3 regions of the Paenibacillus sp. FSL R7-277 genome follow, and region 2 is predicted to be linked to each of the others. Evidence: riboswitches for the same ligand, from Rfam matches in the RefSeq annotation. Region 2 holds a riboswitch; each other region holds the start of a gene.
The links. Region 2 has a riboswitch for cyclic di-GMP ahead of C173_RS34065 (anti-repressor SinI family protein). Riboswitches for the same ligand answer to the same signal wherever they lie in the genome.
Positions count from the first base shown of each region.

Region 1: another riboswitch for cyclic di-GMP. It lies ahead of C173_RS18870 (thiamine pyrophosphate-binding protein); the one in region 2 lies ahead of C173_RS34065 (anti-repressor SinI family protein).
Region 3: another riboswitch for cyclic di-GMP. It lies ahead of C173_RS05425 (PA14 domain-containing protein); the one in region 2 lies ahead of C173_RS34065 (anti-repressor SinI family protein).

Region 1 is NZ_ASPX01000065.1:56,054-63,490, forward strand. It holds gene serA (phosphoglycerate dehydrogenase) at 1-770, shown strand, start outside; gene C173_RS18855 (SDR family NAD(P)-dependent oxidoreductase) at 852-1,694, opposite strand; gene C173_RS18860 (helix-turn-helix transcriptional regulator) at 1,829-2,782, shown strand; gene C173_RS18865 (methyl-accepting chemotaxis protein) at 2,856-4,106, shown strand; cyclic di-GMP riboswitch class I at 4,608-4,704, shown strand; gene C173_RS18870 (thiamine pyrophosphate-binding protein) at 4,851-6,464, shown strand; gene C173_RS18875 (carboxymuconolactone decarboxylase family protein) at 6,515-6,895, shown strand; gene C173_RS18880 (hypothetical protein) at 7,047-7,397, shown strand.
Region 2 is NZ_ASPX01000119.1:92,841-100,277, reverse strand. It holds gene C173_RS31295 (2-oxoglutarate dehydrogenase E1 component) at 1-643, opposite strand, end outside; cyclic di-GMP riboswitch class I at 1,138-1,241, shown strand; gene C173_RS34065 (anti-repressor SinI family protein) at 1,276-1,419, shown strand; gene C173_RS31290 (helix-turn-helix domain-containing protein) at 1,565-1,897, opposite strand; gene C173_RS31285 (TasA family protein) at 2,218-2,808, opposite strand; gene C173_RS31280 (TasA family protein) at 2,846-3,442, opposite strand; gene sipW (signal peptidase I SipW) at 3,542-4,144, opposite strand; gene C173_RS31270 (hypothetical protein) at 4,146-5,456, opposite strand; gene C173_RS31260 (aldo/keto reductase) at 6,281-7,258, opposite strand; gene C173_RS31255 (hypothetical protein) at 7,324-7,437, opposite strand, start outside.
Region 3 is NZ_ASPX01000010.1:288-7,724, reverse strand. It holds gene C173_RS05435 (discoidin domain-containing protein) at 1-1,031, opposite strand, end outside; gene C173_RS05430 (glycosyl hydrolase) at 1,108-2,571, opposite strand; gene C173_RS05425 (PA14 domain-containing protein) at 2,824-5,160, opposite strand; cyclic di-GMP riboswitch class I at 5,175-5,255, opposite strand; gene C173_RS05420 (sugar phosphate nucleotidyltransferase) at 5,393-6,766, opposite strand.

The DNA of each region.
Region 1 (7,437 bases), on a different contig from region 2:
TTATCGTGACTCCGCATCTGGGTGCTTCGACGATTGAAGCCCAGGAGAACGTAGCCATCGATGTATCCGAGCAGGTCCTTCATATCCTGCGCAACGAACCGTTCATCAACGCGGTGAACATTCCGCCGGTTGCACCTAGCGTGATGAACAAGCTGCAGCCGTACTTCACCCTCGGCGAGAAGCTGGGCAGCTTCGCTACGCAGATTACGGACGGAGCGATCCGCGAGATCCATGTGGAATATGCCGGTGATCTCTCGGATGTGGATACCCAGCCGCTTACCCGCTATGTCGTCAAAGGTGTGCTCACCCGCCACTTTGCCGGAGATGTGAACATCGTCAACTCGATGCATCTGGCGAAGACCCGTGATGTGAATGTAGTGGTGACCAAGGCTTCCAAAACCAAAGGTTTCACCAACCTCATCACGGTAACACTCAAGGCTGAGCATGATGAAGAGCGTCTGGTCGCCGGTACCCTGCTGCAGGGCTATGGCGAACGGATTGTTAAGGTCAACAAGTTCCCGGTCGATATTGCTCCGGAAGGCCATCAGGTTGTGATCTCGCATAATGACAAGCCGGGTATCATCGGACTCGTCGGCACCCTGCTTGGCGAGAACGGCGTCAATATCGCATCCATGCAGGTTGGCCGTACGATCATCGGCGGAGCTGCCATTATGCTCCTGACCGTTGATAAGGGTGTGCCGAAGGAGGTCCTGGTGAAGCTGGCCGGACTGCCGGAGATCAACACCGCTGAGGAGATCATTCTGCTCTAATTCTTATTTCTTCACAATAAAACACTCTTCGGGAGTGCAGGCCCCAGGCCGCGCACTTCCAAAGAGTGTTTTTGCGTTATACTATGAAATCCGGTAGGCTGGCACCTGCCGGCCATCAGTGTCCGTAAAGGCGTATTTCCATGCCAGGTCCCCTACCTTCTGGGGAGTACCAGTCATGGATATCACTTCAGGATCAGCAGCAAGTGCTGCAACTGCCCGTCCGATATAAGCGGTTGATTCAGTGGTCTGAAGCCCCTCCTCCTCCTGCCAGTGCTCCTCATCTGTGCCGAAGCTGTCCAGGACCAGCTCGGTCCGCATCCAGCCCGGAGAAACGGGGATCACTGCGATGCCATCCTCAGCCAGTTCAAGGGATAGCCCGTAGGCCATACGCACCAGCGCATTTTTGGACAGATCATAATAGAAGTTCCCCGTGTACTTGTACTCGTCCCAGAAGGTCGTATGGATGATTAATTTACCCGCCCCCGCTCCTTCCCTGCGCATCAGGGGTACAGCATAATAATTAGTCATTAGCTGCGCCCTCACACCGGCAGTGAACATATGATCCCAATGCTGCACCGGCTGCTCCCAGAACGGTTCATTCCCGATAGGGAGAGTATTGCCGCCCCAGACGTTATTGACCAGAATATCCAGTCTGCCCTGCTCTGCGCTAATCTGCCGGATTACAGCCTCTGTCTCGCTGTCATTGGTATGATCACAGCGGATCACGGCTCCGTCCCCGCCTGAGCGGCGGATCTCAGCCAGCACCCCTTCAAGCGTTCTTGCTTGTCCCTCCTGCGGCATACCGGCATTCCTGCCCGTAATGTATACATAGGCACCAGCCTTCGCCAGCTCCAGTGCAATGCCTCTGCCCGCTCCCCTGCTCCCGCCTGTTACCAATGCCACTTTCCCTTGCAGATTTGTCATTTGATCCGCTCCCTTTCATCTATCATGCCCGGATTAGATGATCATTTGCGCTAATCCGTACTCTTGTCTAATATATACCTTATACATGACAACCATTGACATATATAAATAATACATTCAAGGGAGGTTACAGAATGAGAGCGGATCGCCTGATCACTATCGTTCAACTCTTACAGAGCCGCGGGAAAATCAGCTCCAAAGAGCTGGCGCTAACGCTGGAGGTATCCGAACGTACAATCTTCCGGGATATGGAAGCACTAAGCTTCTCCGGCATCCCCGTGCTGGCGGAGCGCGGCCGGGAAGGCGGCTGGAAGCTGGCTGAAGGCTACCGGAATTCCCTGACCGGAATGAACACCAAGGAGATTGCCGCGCTGCTGGTGCCCGCTGATCCGGCGATTCTGCACGCTCTGGGCATTCAGGAGGAGTTCTCCTCGGCCGCCCGCAAGCTCCAGGCCGTCGCTACGCGGCAGCCAGTCACCCCCTTCAGCTTCCTCAGCCAGCGGATTCACATCGACGGAGCCGGGTGGCATCCCTCCGGGGAAACCTATCCCTGCCTATCCGCTTTGCAGGGAGCCTTATGGGAAAACCGCAAGGTGAGCATCACCTATCTGCGCGGGGAGGACGCCGCAGAGCGGCTGGTTGCACCGCTGGGGCTGGTAGTCAAGCGCGGCGTCTGGTACTTGGTCGCGGGGCATCACAGCGAGCTGCGGACCTACAGGGTCTCCAGAATCACTGAGGCCAAAGTCACAGATGAGTCTTTTGAGCAGCCGGAGGATTTCCACCTGTCTGAGTACTGGGAGACCTCCACCGCCGCATTCAAGTCTGCCTTGCCCAGGTACCCCTCCAGCCTTCTTGTAAGAGAGCAAACGATGAAGGAGCTGCAGAAGGAGCGATACGTCGCCCTGTTGCACCAGGAGCCTGCTGAGGCCCCGGGCTGGATCAGGGCCGAGGCCGAGTTCAACACGCCGGAGTCTGCGTGCCGGATCATCCTGTCCCTGGGTCAGGGTATCAAGGTGACGGCACCGCCTGAGCTTGCGGATACGGTTGCTGCGGCTCTGCGTGAAGCGGCAGCATTATACGATTTTTAATAATAGACCAAATGCACTAGTATCCCCTATAATATTACAATACACATTATTATTTATAGGGGGACTTTACATTATGGACTGGATGAACAAGCTGCCGTTGAAACAAAAAATCGTCACCGGATGTTACCTGGTTGCCGCTTTATTCGCTGTCCCTGTCTTAATCACACTAATCCTCATGGACAGGCTGCTCATCGGCATTATTCTTGTCGCCGTCCTGGCAGCGCTGACTTACCCGCTTGCGCGCTTCATTGAGAGAACGCTTACATCTTCATTTGAGGATATCTCCAATGTGACGCACACGATTGCCAAAGGCGACTTCACCAGCCGTGCCGATGAGAATGGCTCCATGGGCGACATCAGCCGCTCCTTCAACACCATGATTGACAAGCTCAAAAAAATCCTCACCGATGCCTCACAGATTACCCGTCAGGTTATGGACGCCAGCCGCGGGATTGAAGACAAGAATCAGAACCTGAAGTTTGTCATGGCGCAGGTGGCCTCCTCCTCCAATGAACTGGCCCTCGGTGCTAACGAAATCTCGGTGGATATCGCTGATATGACCGAATCGATCAAGGATATCGAAATCAAAGTCTCCAATTATACGAATTCCACCAAGGAAATGAATAAAAGGTCTGTACATACGCTGGAATTGGTAGAACAGGGACGGCAATCGGTGGATACCCAAGCCGAAGGCATGCGCAAGAACATCCAGGCTACCCAGAAGGTGGCGGATACTATCGAAGCCCTATCGCATAACGCACGAGGCATTACGATGATTACCAAGACGATTACCGAAATTGCTGAACAGACCAACCTGCTGTCGCTCAATGCTTCTATTGAAGCTGCCCGTGCAGGCGAGCATGGCCGCGGGTTCGCCGTTGTTGCCCAGGAGGTCCGCAAGCTGGCCGAGGAATCCACCGCTTCAACCAAAGAGGTGTTCGGTCTGGTACGCAGCATCGAAGCGGATATCAAGCAGGCTATCGATAACATCGCCATCAATGAAGAGGTAGTCCAAGTGCAGAATGAGATGATTACGGAGACAGCCAACATTTTTGCTCAAATTGTGCATAGTGTCCAATACATAACCGAGCAGATTGCCTCCTTTTCCGCAGAGAGTGACCTTATGCTGGAGAGCGCGCTCAAGATCTCCGGGGCGATCGAGAATATCTCAGCCATCACCCAGGAGACCGCCGCAGGGACGGAAGAGGTATCCGCAGCGATGAACGAACAGATTCATGCTCTTCAATCCGTAGCTGAGGAGACAGAGAAGATGACCTCCGCGGTCTTCAACCTGCAAAAAACGATTCATATTTTCAAATTTTAACCTCAGCACAAAGAGACACGCCTGCGGAATTTTCTGCGGGAGGTGTCTCTTTTTTTGGGCAAAACAAAGATTGTTATGTAATATTCACAAATTGTTGAAATTGTGCATAAGGGTAAAAACCGTGCTTTGCACTTCTTTACTATAGTCGTTCTATTGTCATAGCTTGTCTATAAGCTAACATCTTACATCACTATTACTTAAGTCCTATCACTGAAATTTGTAATGCTGTATATCTAGTGAATTCTTAATGTTTTGCAGTAAATCAGGAATGTAATGAGGCTTTGTGCTCACTTCCCACATTAATCAACCTAAACGGCCATTTGCATTTTAAGACTTTAGTCTTCCAGGGACAACCATTTTCAAAAGTTTGAAAATCCAAATATTTAGCCATTTCCACTCCTGAATATTCGTCAAATTCCGAGTTTCTTCTCACAGGGGTTATTGACAAAAGCGGAGCAAGGAATATATTGTAAAGGAAAATTCTCCACAAATTCATTTATAACCGCATACCGGCAAAATTCACCGAAAGGGAATGACGCAAAGCCATGGATCTACAGTCTCATTTCTGAAGTGGGATCATGACAGCCAGGTTGCTGAAAAACTGTGAACGCCTTAGGTTTCGCGTTTGATTATGGTGATTCGTGCAACAGACCTGTGCTCCAATGGTGAGTACAGGTTTTCTATTGCTGACGTATACAAATAACAACTTGCGGGGTGGATGTTCTGAAGACAGTTGCAGATTATATGGCGGAAGCATTACACGATCTGGGAGTCACTCATTCTTTTGGAATCATAGGCAAGTCTATTTGCCCCATCGCTTTGAAAATGGTTGACTACGGTATAGAGTTCATCCCCGGCCGGCACGAATCCAGCTCCGGCTTCGCCGCCGGCGGTTATGCTCTGAAGACCGGCAGTCTCGGGGTAGCCTTCGGCACCTCCGGTCCGGGCGGAACGAATCTGCTCACCGCAGCAGCGCATGCCAAGGCCAATAATCTTCCCGTCCTCTTCATCACCGGACATCAGTCCATCAAGGAGCTGGGCATTCCCCAATGTCAGGATTCCACTTCCTACCTGGCTGATTTGGCAGATATGTTCCGGCCGGCCACCCTCTTCAGCAAGCTCGTTGAACGCGGCGATCACTTCAGCACGATTTTCAACCATGCCCTATCCATCGCCCTCGGTGACCAAAAAGGTCCGGTCCATCTCTGCATTCCGTTTGATGTGCAGACAGAGCGGCTCGCGGAATGCCGGATTGTTCTGCCGGAACGCGAGGGACTAGTCAGTTATCAGAACTATGACCGGGTCATCTCGGCGATTAATCAATCCGCTAGGCCGCTGATCATTGCCGGTAAAGGCGTCAACCGCTCAGGTGCCCATCAGGAACTGGTTCAGCTGGCTGAGACCTTCAACATTCCTGTAGTCACCTCTCCAGGCGGCAAAGGTGCAATAGCTTATGATCACCCGCTCTACCACGGTCCTGTCGGCGTTGGCGGCTCCTCGCACGGCGATGAATTGCTGAACAACAGCGACCTGTTCATTGTTCTGGGCTCCCGCCTGAGCGACATGACCATCTGCAACCTGAAGCCGGAGAATCATCCGCCGCAGCTGATCCAGTTCGATGTAGATCCAACCTTTGTCGGCAAAATACTGTCCTCATCCACCATCGCTGTCGGCGGGGACTTAAGGGATAACCTGGCACTGTATCTTCAGAAGCTGGACCCCTCTACGGTCACCAAGCATGAAATCACAATCTCCAATGCTTACAATGACGAGTTGCCCGTGCTGGCGGGGCTCTCTCTGGCTTCGGTAATGAGCACAATGAGCGACCTGATTCCTTACAACAGCAGCGTGTTTGTAGATGACGGCAGCCACGGGTTCAATGCTGTGAAATGGTTCAATGTCCGCAGGCCCGGCAGCTTCATATTCGATGCCTACTTTGCTTGCATGGGCAATTCAATTGGCATGGCGATCGGTGCCAAGACGGCTTCTCCCGGAGAGACTGTCTTCTGCATTACCGGTGACGGCTGTTTTATGATGCTCGGAACTGAAATAAACACAGCCGTTTGCAAGGACATTCCGGTGATTTTCATTGTGGTGAACAATAAGCAGCTGGATATGGCGCTTAAGGGTATGGAGAAAACGACCGGCCGGATTGACGGTACGATCTTCGAGGTTCCGATGGATGCCGTGAAATTCGCCGAATCGCTGGGTGCAGCCGGCTTCCGCTGCGAGACGCAGGAGGAGTTCGCTGCCGCAATCCGCGAAGCTGTGGCACTTAACAAGGCAGCTGTCATTGAGCTGCTGACTGACCGTGATGAAATGCCTCCTACGGCCCACCGCACGCTGGATCTTACGTAAGGAAGCCGTATCCGCACACCTTTTCTAACCTACTATCAGGAGGACATATCGTGAACAAGAACATGAACAGCGGACTCGATCATTTCACTGATCTCTCAGGAGATTATGGGGCCAAGGCCCTGGCTCCGATCAAAGAGCATTTTCCGGAATTAGCCGAATATATCATGGGCAATGCCTATGGCGATATTTTTCAGCGGACCACGATTGGCTCTGACTGGAAGGAGATCGCGGTGATCTCGTCGCTGATTACGATGGGACAATATGAACAGCTGGGGGTTCATTATGTAATGGCGCTCCGCGTTGGCATGACCGTCGAGCAGATCAAGGGCGTGCTGCTGCATCTGACCCCTTGCGTCGGTGCCCCCCGGGTGATTTCGGCCTTTAATGTGCTGCTGGATACCCTGGAGGAGATCAAAGAAAAATCTTCATAAATCTACAAATTTCGACTTTTGATTGCACGTTTCAGTATGATCTGGTTATAATGAAGGCAAAATATCCCAAATCGAATTGCGGTTTTGTCGAATAGAGTCGCAGGAATAACGTTTTGGAGGTATTGGAAATTACACTTAGGGAGAGATCAACATGGGACAATTTATTTTGAAGACAGATACTGCGAAGAAAGTAATCAATATTGAGCTGGAGGGAACCTTCTCTAACGAGGACGGGCTCAAATCTATACAGGCTTACCAGCAGACTATTAACCCGATCAGCCCTGCTGAATATGCACTAGAGATCGACTGCCGCAAGCTGAATGTAACCGCTCCTGATGTTGTACCGCTGCTTGAAGGCTGCTTCATCATGTTCAAGGCTGACGGCTTCCAGAAAGTGAGTCTTACCCTGGAAAATAACCCGATCCTCAAAATGCAGCTGGCACGCCTGGGCCGCAAAGCAGGACTTGAGAATCTGGAGATCACTTCAACCGTACAAGCTTAATAAATACAATTTAAACCTAAATCAGCCGCTTGAAACGCAC
Region 2 (7,437 bases):
GCTTTTGGCCGACGAAGGTCTTGTGCAGGAAGGTCTCGAAATGCTCCACCTGAACCAGCCGCTTCAGCAGCTCTTTGCGTTCTGTATTATTCAGCGGGGCAGGGGAGGTCATCGATTCCGCCTGGCTGTTGAGCCAGCGCAGCTCGCGTTCATCATGCACATGCCCGAATTCATAAGCAATGGTCTGTGTATAGGCCTGGCGCATTCTGTGGACGGCATCCATCGCGGTATGCACATCCGCAGGGGCATTATCCCAGATCAGCGAAGCGGGCAGGGCATTAAGATCCTCGCGGGTAAGCTCGTAGGTCTCCAGCTCCAGCCATTTGGCCATCGGGTTCGTGCTGCGTTCCAGCGGGTCAATGTCTGCGGCCATATGGCCATATATTCGAATATTGGCGATCAGCTTCGAGGCCTTGACAGCCTTCTTGAGCCACTCGGCATCTGCTGATACGGCAGGCCTTGGAGCCCTCTCGGCATCGGGTGCCAGTGGAGGGGGGCCGGATACGGTGAAGAGATCGCGGTAATGCTGTTCAACAGAAGAGGGGTCCTTGACAAATTGCTCATATCTTTCTTGGATGTAGCCCAGGTTGGGGCCGTAGTATTTGCTCCATACTGTGTCGTTATAGGGCTCTTTGACTGCCATGAATAGGTCCTCCTAACGGATAAACTCCACGCGAGGCATCCAGTGTGCCACTTGGCGGAGCTGCAAATGTTTGCGGTTTCATTCTCATCCTATTGTGCTACTTTCCGGCGGGGTAATCAATTCATACTTTCGGTCAATCCGTTCGCAATTTGGCATGATTCATTACAGTATTCATACGGAACTATCATAAATAGAAAAACTCATATAACAGTCCGTCATCCATACAAATGGGTAATTGTCTCTATACGATGTTGCGTGGTGCGGTAAGGCGGGGCGGATGGGGTTCCCTTTAGTATATTTAAACTATTAGCTAGTGTTTGAACTTGGAACTGGAAATATTTATACAAGCCGCTGGCAATTTCAGCTAAGTTTCCTCACATTTTTTAATAAAAAAATTCCAGAAAACGACACACTAATCGCACATGATCTTGTATAATGTTATTGCGGAGAACGGTTTCATCGATTCTTGCCAGATCCTTTCATGATGGAAAGGGTCCAGTAAAAGGTAAACCTGCCGAAAGACAGGGGCACAAAGTCTCGGATCTAAAGTAGAAATACTACAAAGTAGCAATACTACTATGATGGCCGGACTGCCTGGGGACGCGAAAATTCTAGGAGGAGATTTCTTGGATATGTCCAACCAGGGGAATGACGAGCTGCAGGCAGTAGATCTGGATTTAGAATGGGTGCACTTGCTGATGTCTGCCAAGCAGGCGGGGATCGCGGCGGAGGATATCCGCCGGTTTCTAAGTGAGAAGGCGCTCCAGGCGATGTAAGGGCGGTCATCATTGTTCGGATACATACAGAAAAGGCACAGCGTCCGGTACGCTGTGCCTTTTCTGTATGCCGCTTGAAAGGCTGCCTTCGCCGAAGGCGGCCTCCCTGCCGTGCGGAGTCTTCCCTGTGGCATATAATGCTCGTCTAGTTGTCCTTTTGTTCCATGCGCCATTTCTGGTAATCGAGGAATTCCTTGAATTCGCGTTTGCTTATACCGGAGGCCATGGCCTCCTGAACAAGCCGGAACCATTCCCCGTCCAGAGCCTGTTCTTCCGTCTCTGCCAGTCCGCCATACAACAGTGCATGAATGGATACCTGAAGCGCGTCAGCGATTTTTTCGATGAATTGAATGGAGGGGTTGGATTGAATGTTCCGTTCCACATTACTGAGGTATGATTTCGCCACATCAGCCTTATCGGCAAGCTCGGATAACGAATAGCCCTTCTCCAGCCGGAGTTTGTGGATGCGGCTTCCCATAGTATCTGACACGATTACAACGCCCTCCGTACTTTTTTTGGTGAAAAATAAGAAGTGATATGCTTCGCGCTATACATTCTCCTTATCTTTCTCGTTGAAACGGTACCGCCCGTTCAAAGGCCGGCAAAGCCGTTTTCTCTTGTCAGTATAACAAAAATCCGCAAAACGGACAAAAATCCTTGAACCCGGCAGCGGGGAAAAAGAAACGGCATACCCGGCCCGGATGGGGGAGGATATGCCGTCTTGATGGATTGCTGAAAGCTGCCTTCCTAATAAAAGGACGGCAAAGCCATTTTCACTTGTATAGGCTGGCCCCTGATCTACTTGGCTTCTCCCACTCCTTGAAGAGCATCGAAGGTCCAGTTCAGAGCTAAGCCGTCACCCTGGAAAATGTTCTGATCGAGCGTGTTGTCTACGAATTCGAAGGCGATCTTGAAGGTCTTGGACCCGGCGGCGGCAATCCCTCCTGGCAGTACACCTGCTGCTACGAGATCGTAGCTGGGGGTGTTTTTTAGATCCTTCAGGGAGATCTCGGACAGCACATGACCGCTTAGTGAACCGCCGGTGTACGTATTATCCAGGAGCTTGACCTTGAAGTGGTCTCCGAGATCCTGGCCCGCGTTATCGCCCTTGGCATCGGTCACGGTGTAAGTGGTGGCAAGCTTGAGGAATTTGATATCCAGTGTGCCGTCATTGGACAAGGTGAAGGTGCGGACGGTGTAGTCTCCCGGCTTCAGATTCGTCAGCGCTACCGGAGTATTGAAGGAAGAGCCGAGCTTCAGCGTACCCGCTGCGAAGGTTGCCGTGCTGGTAGCTGTGGAGCTGAAGTAAGCGAAGGTGCCCCCGCCGATTAAAGACAAGCCCAGTGCTGCCGATGCTACGCCAAGACCCAATGTTTTTTTGATACCCATTATTTATTTCCTCCTCGAATGGTTTGTTTTTGTGGAATTATTTGAGCGTGCCTTTTTCCTGGTTGGCTTCAAAATTCAGAGTCAGTGCAAGCGTGTCGCCCTGATAATAGTTCTGCGGCTGGAGGGTCTCCTTGAAGGCGAACTGGATGGTCAGGTTATCCGAGGTGCCGGCTTTGATGCCGGACTTCTCTCCGCCTAAGATCGCTCCGAGAATTCCCCGGGCCACCAGATCGGGACTCTCCTGCTCCAGATCGGCCAGCGAGATGACCAGGAGCGGCGATTCCTTCTTATCCTTGTTCACGAGGAAGGTCACAATAATATCATCCTTGAAATTATGGGAGCCGTTGTCTCCCTGGGCGTCTGTAATGGCCGATGAGGTGCGCAGTACCACTTTGGGAATATTGAGCGTCCCGTCATTTTTGAGCTTGAAGTCCCGTAAGACGGTATCGCCCGGCTTGAGATTGCTGAGATTAACAATGACGGAGGGATCAGATTGTAATGATAGGGTTCCGTTGTTAAAAGAAGCTGAGGAAGTAGAAGTGCTGCTGAAGTAAGCGAAGGTGCCTCCGCCGACCAGGGTTAAGCCTAATGCTGCCGATACAACGCCGAGACCTAATGTTTTTTTGACGTTCATTTGTTCATCCCTCTCTTATGAGTCTGCTTTGTGCATAGCCGGTGCTTCCGGCAAGCTGTATTGTGGCTCCGCGTTTCGTAAACGGGAGAGGACAATTGATCATTGTACGAGATCAGTCAGAGTATCCGGCCCGCCGCTGCTGGCTGCGGATGACGGGGCATTCTTCTTTTCCAGTGCCGCAACGGCCTTCCAGGAAGAATACAGCGCGTAGAGAAGCAGGAGCAGTCCGGGAATAATCATCAGCACTACGCTTCCGGCTTTGGAGACTGCGAAGCTCATGGCATAGCCCACATAGGGGACGGTCACGCCGGTGTACTCACCTACCACATTCGTGGAACTGACGGCTGCGGTGTCGGCTGAATCATTATTGTCGCCCTTGGTGGTGTAGCTGGCTTCCCCCAGAGCACTGTTCAGCTCGGCAGCGACCACGCGGTGGGTAATCAGGATATTATCGGGATTCAGAAAAGTGATCACATCGCCCTTCTGGAACCGGGTCATGTCCCCGCCCGGCTTAATGGCCACAATGGAACCGGTCTGGATGCCGGGCTCCATGGAGCCGGATAATACCGTCTTGATCTGGTAGCCGAAGAAGGAGGGCTCGCCGCCGGAGGCTTTGGAGATGACAACGGCTGTGATTAGCACCAGGAACACTATAAGAATCAGAGTGGAAATTATCGTATTGACTATTTTTCGGATGCGCATCTTATTCGCCGCCTTTGCTGGGTTCAGATTGTGGAGCCGGTGTAGCTGTAGGAGCAGGCTGCGCGCCGTCCATTACAGTGCCTGGAATTACGCTGCCGGGTAATGGATCTGGAGTTGCTTCCGGTAAAACAATCTCAGTCGCCGGAGTGGCAGTGGGAATAACCTCTGCTGCTGCTGAAGCTGTGGGGACTGGATTGTCCTCTACAGGCGCTGCGGGAGCAGGCTCCTCTCCCGGCTGGCTTTTGTCAGGAAGACTGGTTGCGGCCGGCTGGTTCTGTGCTTGTTCATGCTCCAGCTTCAGCGCTTCGTCAGCAGCCTTCTGCTTCTCTATGGCGAGCCGCTGGGCTTCCTCCGCTCTGGCTTTATCGGCCTTTTCAAGCGCCAGGCGTTCCTCTTCCTCTTGCTGTGCCTTCGCTTTGTCCTCAAGGGTTGTTTTGGCTTCAGCGATTTCTGTGAGCCGCTCCTGTAAGGTATGGATTGTGGAGAACAGGGTATCCTTGGACGCCGTTAATTCGGTATTCAACTGCTCATACGTGGCCAGCAGCGCGGGGGATACCTGCGAATCTGCTTGGTAGGCGCTGGTTACGAATGAGAGGATAGGCTCTTCAGCAGGGAAGCTGTAGTCATCCTGCCGGAGCAAGACGCGGTCCGGATTGCCGGTGGGCAAGGATCCGCCGATATCATGAATCGAGCCAAGATACTGCACAATTCCGCTTAACGTCTCTGCCAGCGATTCCGACAGAATCCCGCTTTGATGAAGGCTCTCTTGAATCTGGTCGAAGAACTGGGCATCACGGATTTCCAGACAGTTAGGATCGAGGTTCTCCATATATCCTCCAAGCTTGTGCAGAATGGCCGCTGCATTGCCAATTTCCTGCAGAATGTGTTGCCAGACCATCCCATTGAAGCTCAGCTGCTTCTCCAGCAGGTCGATCTCGCTGCCAGCTTGAGTGAGCTCGGACGAGAGTTCGTCCGCAGCCTGATCCAGCTCTGCAAGCGACAGCTCTCCGGCAGCGACTGAGGTGTTATACACTCCGCTGATGCTGTGGCTGCCAAGGGAAGCTTTCAGCTCTATGACGGTGTTTAGATGCCCGCTGAATTCCGACAACAACTGCTCAATCTGACCCGGGAAAACTGAACACAGCCCGATGGAGCTGATCTGTTCCTGGGAGGTGTTGAACTCTCCATAGGTGCTGCCGATCTGGCCTGAGGTGTACATCAGGAGCACAGATACGGCCATACCCGATTGCAGAATCCGCAGGCCGAGCTTCCTGGTTTTCCGTTTGCGCCGCTTGGCAGATCTGGGGTACATAGCTAAGCCCCTCTCGAGTTACTAATGAAAAATTCGTTATATTCGTTCTTAATAAAGAACGATATCGTAAGCAAATCATACACTGTGCTGCTCAGAAAAGAAAAATGTTATTTTCAGCGGAATGTTCGCAATAAAGTACGAAATGTATGAGATATCTCGATTTATCTGACGATCTCGCTGTTTTTCACAAATGTTCTTTATAAAGAACGGTAGGCGGGCGTGGCTGGTGGGAGCGGAGAAAGGTGAGGGGGAGACGAGGGGGAGGTAAAGTGCATAGGAGTTATCCGCTGATAGTGGGCGGGAGGTGGAAATGAGGGGCATAAGTGCCCCTGAATGGGGCAAAAGTGGGCGGCGAACGGGAATGAGGGGCATTAGTGCCCCTGAATGGGGCGAAAGTAGGCGGCGAACGGGAATGAGGGGCATTAGTGCCCCTGAATGGGGCGAAAGTAGGCGGCGAGCGGGAATGAGGGGCATTAGTGCCCCTGAATGGGGCGAAAGTGGGCGGCGAACGGGAATGAGGAAAGTAATTGGACTCAATGTATGCGAAAAACCGAACACAATCGGTCAGCGGGAGGCGCGTGGGCCCAATGTAGGTGAAAAACCGAACACAATCGGTCAGCGGGAGGCGTGTGGGCCCAATGTGTGCGAAAAACCGATCACAATTCGGATGCTGCACCAGTTGGCTAAACGACAGGGTTAGCGTATTTCGCCACAAAGAAGGTACTGTCCATACAAGGACAGTACCTCTCCGCTATTTTATAAAAATGTCCGGTTTCGCTGAATCTGAACCTGTTCAATCATGTAATTTCCAGTAAAATCCAAGCTTAGGGAAGCTTCTCCCCGCGCGAGGTGACGTACAGCTCATACCATTCCTTGCGTGACAGCTCCAGCTGGTCTGCGCCTGCACAGGCGGCGATCCGCTGTGGATTCACGGTGCCAATGATGGGCTGGATGGCTGCGGGATGCGTCATTAGCCAAGCCAGCACGATAGCCTCGGACGTTGTGCCCTTCTCGTTAGCAAGTCTCTGTACCATGGCTGCTGTATTCACAACATTCTCCGGCTGGCCTTCAAGCGGCCGTCCGCTGAAGAGTCCCTGGGCCAGGGGGCCCCAGGCCTGGAGCTGGATGTTCCCGGCGCGGCAATACTCCATGGTGCCCTCCGGGAATGTAATGTCCTTCCACGGGTCGCGGTTCACGCTGAGTACGGCGTCGACCCAGCTGATCCGGGACAGGCTCATATGCAGCTGGTTGACAATGAACGGCTCGTCGCAATAAGTCTGTAACAGCTGGATCTGGGCGGCGCTCATGTTGGAGACGCCGAAGTGGCGCACCTTGCCGGAGGCCTTGAGCTGATGGAGTGCTTCCGCCACCTCTTCAGGGTCCATTAACGGGTCGGGGCGGTGTAGCAGCAGAATATCAATATACTCTGTGCCCAGCCGTGCGAGAGTTCCATCGAAGCTGGACAGAATGTGCTCCCTGGAGAGGTCGAAGCTATTGGAGATATCGCCTGGCTCCATCAGCTTGATGCCGCATTTCGACTGGAGCAGGATGTCCCCGCGCAGCCCCGGCCGCTCCTTGAAGATCTGCCCGAACACCTTCTCCGCCTTGCCCCGGGTATAGATATCCGCATGGTCAAAAAAATTAATACCTATAGACAGCGCCGCATCCAGCGCCTCGTGTCCCTGCTTCACATTCTCAGCGGTGACCGGTTCACGGTCCCAGCCGCCGCCCAGCCCCATGCAGCCCAGGGCGATACGGCTGGCAGGTATGCCGCGCCGGTTAAGGGGTAACGCTCTCAGCAATGTGATCCCTCCATACGATTAAGCTTGTAAATGCTCCGATGATACTACCGGAAAAGCATACATCTTTAGAACCCGGTGTGGTATCTCTTGTCACTGGAGGAGCGGTGTTTTGTGGTCTCTTTATCCTTCTCTTCCTCTTTCTCAAGTGTCAGGTCCTCTACCGGTATCGGGTCCACATG
Region 3 (7,437 bases), on a different contig from region 2:
TCGTAATACTGGAAGTACGGGCTGTACTTCTGGAAATAATCCGTCAGCTTCTTCTCCGCATCCTCTGGCAGAGTTCCATCCGCCTTCAGCTTGATATCGCCTGTGTACAGATAGAGCGCTACGGCCTGCATATTGTAATCCTTCAGGACCTTGTAGTACTCCTCCATATTCTCACACGAGCGGCCTACATCGCTGGCACAGCTGGTCCGCATGATATTGCCGCTATAGGCTACACCCAGCCACTTCATAATATAGGGCAGATGGGTAACCGCCCCCTCGTCAAAATAAAACTGCTTGTTATTCACCACCGTCCCCGTCAGCGTATAGCTGCCGTGAATCGGCTCCTTAATCGGAGACTTCAGCGCCTCCAGACTCAGATTATCCCAGGTCCACCAGTTGTACTTATCCTCAGCCTCTGAGGAATAGATTCCCCTGGCCGTCCGCAGCGTCAGCTCGTTGGTGCCGCTGATGAGCTGCTCTTTGGGAATGTACAGCTCATAGGTTTTGCGGAAGTCGTATTTGCTGCCTGTTCCGGCAATCCCGGCGATCTGAATAATGCCTGAGAGCTGACGGTTGGAGAACACGCTCATCTGGGGAACGGATTTGTAAGCATCGATAATGCTCACGCGAAATAAGACCCCGTGCTCCGGGATCTTATCCAGCTCATACTGAATCCGCAGCTCCGGGTTGGTCTCCCCGTGCAGGCCGGAGGGCAGTGACTTCAGCTCTGCCGACCTGGCAGTGGTTGAGGCTATGCTGAGCGACTTCTTCACCCCGCTTGACCCTGCCGCCTTGAACTCACCGGCAGAGCCGTCATGCTTGCCAAGCTTCCATAGAACCGTTCCTTCCGGCATCTCAGGACCGGCATCCTTGGCCGCCGACAATGAAGACAGATCCACATCTGCTTCACCGTCCCTGGTCCCGTAATCTCCGAAGACAGAGACGGACAACAGAATCAAGATGATCAGTGCTGCAAATTTTAGTAGCCTGTGGAGATATTTACTGGGTTTCTTTTGAACTCTAGTCCTCATTCCCTTGTCCTCGCTTTCTTCCGGAATTCTGTGCTGCACCGGGCTAACGTCACGCTTCTTCCTCTGCGCGGCTTCCTTAAGGAAGCGTCAGCGCACTCTGGGGAATAATCATCTGCTTCTGGCTCTGGCTTCTCCACATCAGACTGACGCTGGCATCCCCGCGGTTCTCGTAATACTCAACCTTGATAGCATAGGGGGTACCCGCAGAGAGCGTGATGCTGCCCTCCTTGCTCGCACTGCTCTGGTTCTTCCAGCTGTCGATCAGGAGCTTGCCGCCGATCCATACGCGGATGCCGTCATCCGAAGAAGCGGTGAACGTATACTTTTCACTGTAGAGAGGCTTAAGGGTCCCGGTCCAGCGTACCGAGAATGAATCCTTGGGAAGGCCGGATGCCGGTGAATTCCCATGCCAGTTGAACTGAATGGTACTGTCGTTACGGGTAAGCAGCGGTGTGCCGGACAGGTCCATATTGCCATAATACTGGCCTCTCAGGCCGTTCCTTGAGCTTACAGCCGCCGCATGGGTTTTGGCACCCGCTGCGAGCTTGTAATCCTCCCGCGAGACCGTATATTTATGGTTCATGAAGCTTTGAATTTTCACGGTCGGGTTATTCTCCACCAGCATCTTGCCCCATGTCATCGTATATACCCATTTGCTTTGTTTTTGAGACATGATGACAGGGTCTGGCAGCTCTCCGCTCTCCCCGATGCCTATCGGTTTGCCGTCCGCAAGCTTCAGAAGGCTGTCATAATAAGACTGCTTGAAATCATTGTCATAAATGTCGGCGGCCAGAATATCCACCTTGGCGGTGCCGGGAAAATAGGCGGCATACGGCTCAGACGACTTGTTGGGGGCATTCGGATTCCACACCCACAGCAGATTGTTCAGCTTATGCGTATTCACCATGCGGTCATAGACCAGGTCCCACAGCTTCACAAAGTCATCCTTCTGCCCCCACCAGAACCAGCCGCCGTTCATCTCATGATAGGGCCGCCATAACACGGGAACTCCGGCATCCCGCAGCTCACCCAGATACTTGGCCACTTCATCCAGCTCGGCAATCAGAGCCTTATACTGCGGCGTTCCGGGAGTGACGTACTGCTTGAATTGATTCTGGCTAAGCGGCTTCTGCACATTGGTCCATACCGGCGCAGTTCCCGGCAGATTCTGATGGAAGGTCATGGCGACAATGCCGCCGCCCTTATGCCACCGGATGGCGCTGTCCACGACAGCCTGACGCTGCTTGGCAATGGTCGCCTTGGACTGGTTACCTATGGCTCCCAGCTCATAGCCATGCAGAACGGCATAGCGGCCGGTTGTGGTGCGGAGCTTATTATTGAATTCATCGGGGCTCTCCAAATAATCATGCTGGCCGGATATCATGCCCTTGCCGCTGAGATCGTGGAGATAGCTTAACAGTGCGGAAGCCTCCTTGGAGGCCGAAGGATTAATGGGCTTAATGGGAGCGGCGGCAGGGGAGGCCAGTGTGGTAACCTTGGCATCTGCCGGAAGACTGCGCCCTTCCCCCCATGGAAGCAATGAAAGGATAAGGATAAGAGGAAAAACAGTTGTAAATAGCCTGTACTTACGGTTAGTGTTCAATGTAATCTCCTTTCTCCAGCCACACCGCTTCGGCAGACCCCGGAGCGGTTACGCTTCCCGGATGGTCGTCTATAGCTTAGTAGCCCTGCTGGTAAGCAGGGCCATTAAGAGTGGCTTGCAGGATTTATAATTGTAACGTCTTAACCAGTAACAGCGCCAATGTTGAACACAGCTGCGGACCTTATGAGCTTACGAAGCGGAAGGGAGAAACAGCGCGCTTGCCGGAATGGTTCCTTTGGCCTGGCTTGGACTCTGCCACATCAGCCGCGCTTTTGCATCCCCTTGATTCTCATAATACTCTACCTGAATATCATACAGCTCGCCTGCGGTCAGGCTGATGCTGCCCATGCGTTCGGTGCCGCTCTGCTTCACCCAGCTGTCAATCACAAGCTCACCGTTCACCCGTACGCGGATACCGTCATCGGAATGGGTATAGATCTGATAAGTCTCCGTGTACAGCGGCTTCATCTTCCCGCTCCAGCGGACAGAGAAGAAGTCTATGCCGAGAGCGGCATCCGGCGAGCCTTGGCGCCAGTTGAAATCAAGCACAGCATCGGTACGCACTACAGCGGGTTCGCCCGATAGCGTCATGTTATTGAAGTATTCCGCGTACAGTCCATTGGCAGCAGGAACTTCTACCGGCAGATCCACCGGTGTTGCTGTAGGAGAAGGAACGGGAGCCGCTGTCGGCGTAGGCACCGGTGTTGGCGTTGGTGTCGGTGCTGGCGTCAGTGTTGGTGTTGGTGCTGGTGTTGGCATTGGTGTCGTTACTGGTGCCGGCGTTGCTGTCTGTGCTGGCGCTACTGTCGCTGCTGGTACCGTTGTCGGTACTGCTGTTGCAGCCGGAGCAGGTATGGATGTGTTGCCTGCTCTGGAGAAAAGCGCACTTGCAGGTACGGTTCCCTTCACCTGGCTGGGGCTCTGCCACATCAGATGGACATTCGCATCGCCTGCATTCTCATAATACTCTACCTTAATATCGTACAGTTGCCCGGCAGTCAAGGCTATGCTTCCTGTGCGGGCAGTTCCGCTCTGCTTGACCCAGCTGTCAATGACTGCTGTGCCGTTCACCCATAAGCGGATACCGTCATCCGATGTAGTATAGAACTGATAGGTCTCGCTGTAAGCCGGCTTAATCTGGCCGGTCCAACGGATCGAGAAGTAATCTGTGCCAAGTGCGGCATTAGGAGCACCCTGACGCCAATTGAAGCTGATGACCTCATCGTTACGCACCATAACCGGTGTCCCCGAGAGTGTCATGTTCTTGAAGTATTCTCCAAGCAACCCGTTCTGGGCAGGCTTGCTCTCCGTATCACCGGAGGTTGGGACCGGCTTCGGAATCGGCGCAACGGTTGGTGCCGATGTTGCGGTTGGCGTTGCTGTCGGTGTTGGCGTTGCGGTTGCCGTTGGTGTTACTGTAGGCGTTGGTGTTGCTGTAGGCGTCGGCGTTGCTGTTGGCTTAGGAGCCGCCGCCGGAGCAGACCAGGCCTTATATTGGTCACGGGTCAGTGTGTAGCTGTCGTTCATGAAATTCTTGATCGTTGCCGTGCTGTTATTCTCATAGAGCATCTTGCCCCAGTTCATCATGAACACGTAATTCTGCTGGGTCAGCTTCAGCTTCGAGATATTCGGCATTTCACCGTTCTCGCCGATGCCGATCGGTTTGCCGCCAGCCAGGCTGGTCAGATCATCATGATATTTATTCGAGTAGTCGTTATTATATATATCCGCTGCCAGCACATCCACTCTGTCCGCACCCGGATAAGTCCGTGCATAGGGATCAGAGTTGGCATTCGGCGCATTCGGGTTCCATACCCAAATCAGATTATTTAATTGATGAACGTTTACGAAACGGTCATACATAATATTCCACAGAGCTGAGAAATTATCTTTCTTCCCCCACCAGAACCAGCCGCCGTTCATTTCATGGTACGGTCTCCACAGGATGGGAACCTTGGCATCCCGCAGGCTTTTAAGCGAGACGGCTACTTTATCCAGATCGGTGATCAGCGCGTTATACTCCGTGGTGCCGGGGGTTACGTATTTGTTGAACTGTGCCTGGCTGATTGACTTTTGCACATTGGACCATTCGTACTTGGTACCCGGCAGATTCTGGTGGAAGGTCATGGCGACAATGCCGCCCGCTCTGGACCAGTTCGTCGCACTCCAGACAATATTTTTGCGTTGTGCAGCTACTCCGCTCTCACTCTGTCCACCGATTGCTCCAAGCTCATAACCATGCAGTGCGGCGTATTGTCCGCTTGTTCCCTTCAGCTTGTTGCTCAGCTCATCCGGACTCTCGAAATAGTCATGCTGCCCTGTAATAATTCCATTTCCCGAGATATCACACAGATTGTTCAGCAGCTTGACCGCCTCGGCTGAGGCATTAGGGTTCACGGGCGCTCCTGTAGAGGAAGCAGCCTTGACAGTGGACGGGGCGATTCCCAGTCCCACGGGTACAGCAGACAATACCACGGCCAGCGACAGCACAGCGCAGAGCAAACGAGACTTACGGTAAGTTTTCACAATATTCTCTTCCTTTCGGTAGCCAGGCTGCCACTCTTGCGAAGGCCCTATAGCTTTGCGTCCCTATCTTTCGATTAGGTTTGCCATTGTCGTTTTGGAAGGATCAATCCCTCTTACCGTAAGTATCGTCGATATGCAAATTTAATGTAGAGTAAAAACAAAATTTGTCTAAAAAATAGTTCTCAATACCTGATTTAAAATTGTAACAATTGGTTAAATAGATAAGTTAGACCTAAGAAATGAACTGATGTAGAGCGATATCCTCCCAGTCCAGAGTAATACGGATATTGTCTTCCTCTACCAGCTCAGACCCCGTCTGCACCTCAATGAACTCCACATCGGTAAGAGCAAGAATGGCATGCTTGGTCCCTTCCGGTATCCGCACCACATCTCCCGCCTTCACCGTATGCATCTTCTCATTGATGACAATGCTGGCTTCCCCGCTGACGAAGGTCCAGATTTCACTGCGTTTGTGATGCAGCTGATAGCTGATATTTTTGCCCTCGTTAATGAAGATCCGCTTGGTCAGCACCTCGTTGCCTTCATCATATTTCACATAATCGATCACCTTGTAGTGTCCCCAGCGGCGTTCCTCGTACATCGGTCTTTGTTCAAAAGTCTTCAGCACTTCCTTGATCCGCGGACTCTCGGCCTTATGCGTTACCAGAATGCCGTCCGGGCTGGCGGCGATAATCAGATCCTTCGCCCCGATGACCGTAATCGGAATATCCAGCTCGTTAATGAGGCAGGTGCCCTCGGAGTCAGCGGTGATGAAGCCTTTGCCGACATGGTTGCTGGTCATTTCCTCGGTCAGGGTGTTCCAGGTACCCAGGTCCTTCCAGAATCCGGCGTACGGCTGCACGACGATGTTCTCTTCTTTCTCTACCACTTCGTAATCGAAGCTGATGGAGGACAGCAGCTTATACTGCTTCTGCAGCTCCTCGTAATTCAGCGGCAGCCCTTTGCGCTGCAGGATATCCAGCAGGTAGCCCAGACGGAAGGCGAATACTCCGCAGTTCCAGAGCGCTCCCCGGCTGATTAGCTCCTCGGCCTGCACACGGTCAGGCTTCTCCTGGAAGTGGCTCACTTGCAGGTAACCATTCGCTCCCGCATCTGCGCCCGTTGGAATGATGTAGCCGTATTTCTCCGAAGCATGCTCGGGAACTACGCCCATCAGCGCCAGGTTCGCCCCGCTCACCAGCATGGTGTTCTCCAGTTGCAGCACCGTTTCAAAAAAGGAGGATTCCACGTATGGGTCCACCGGCAGAATCGCCACGGTCTCGCTTGGGGACACCCCCGCGATGGAATACAGGTAGGCCGCCGTCAGCGCAATAGCCGGGAAGGTATCCCGCCGCTCCGGCTCCACGATGATCGGCACCCCGCTGCCGAGCTGGCTCTGGATCATCTCCACCTGGCTGCGTCCGGTCGCCAGATAAGAGGACCCGGCCATGCCGTTCTCCTCCAGCTGTCTCCATACCCGTTGTACCATTGATTCCGGTTCACCTGCCGGACTTGCCAGTACCTTCAGAAATTGCTTGGAGCGTGAATCATTGGACAACGGCCAGAGCCGCTTGCCGGAGCCGCCTGATAGAAGTACTAGTTTCATAGTGAACCCTCCATATCGTATTGTTATTGGGTATTTCTTGTTGCGTCTGTGTGGTAAAAACCTGTCTGTTATGAGGGTCGCTGCAAGGAATTTTGGGCTTACGGCCGCTGTTGTATTTGGATTTCTTGATTAAAACCGCTTCTCGCGGTAGAAATCCAAATACAAAGGCGGACGCTAACGCTCCTACAGCTCCAAAATTCCCCTCCGCTCCATTTCATAACAGGCTTGTGATTTTATATCCGCTTCGCCCGCAGGCGAAGCTCCCGGCTAAAGATCCGATATTGCCGCTTGTTATAGCGGCAAGGGGGCCGGGCTGCCGCGCTATACTTGCAGCAGCAGCAGTTGAAATCCTGGTTGCCGGCAGCCTGCCTTCACGACAGTGAATCCCTGGTTGCCGCCTAGCTGTTCCAGCGGAGAAAGATTCAAAAGCTCAAAGACTCTTAAGTGCCGCTTGTTCCAAGGCGTCGCCGCTGACCTAGCGGCTGGAGAGAACAAGAGTATAGGGCAACAAAATCCAAGACAATGGAATTAAAGACCGGAATTCAAGACCTGGATTCAAGACTCTTGTGCCAAGGGCTCGCCGCACAAGTTCGCGGCGGCAGAAGCTAGTTAGTTAAGTACTAGGCACTAGTGCTCCTCATTTCCTCCATTTGGCCCATATCCGAGAAATC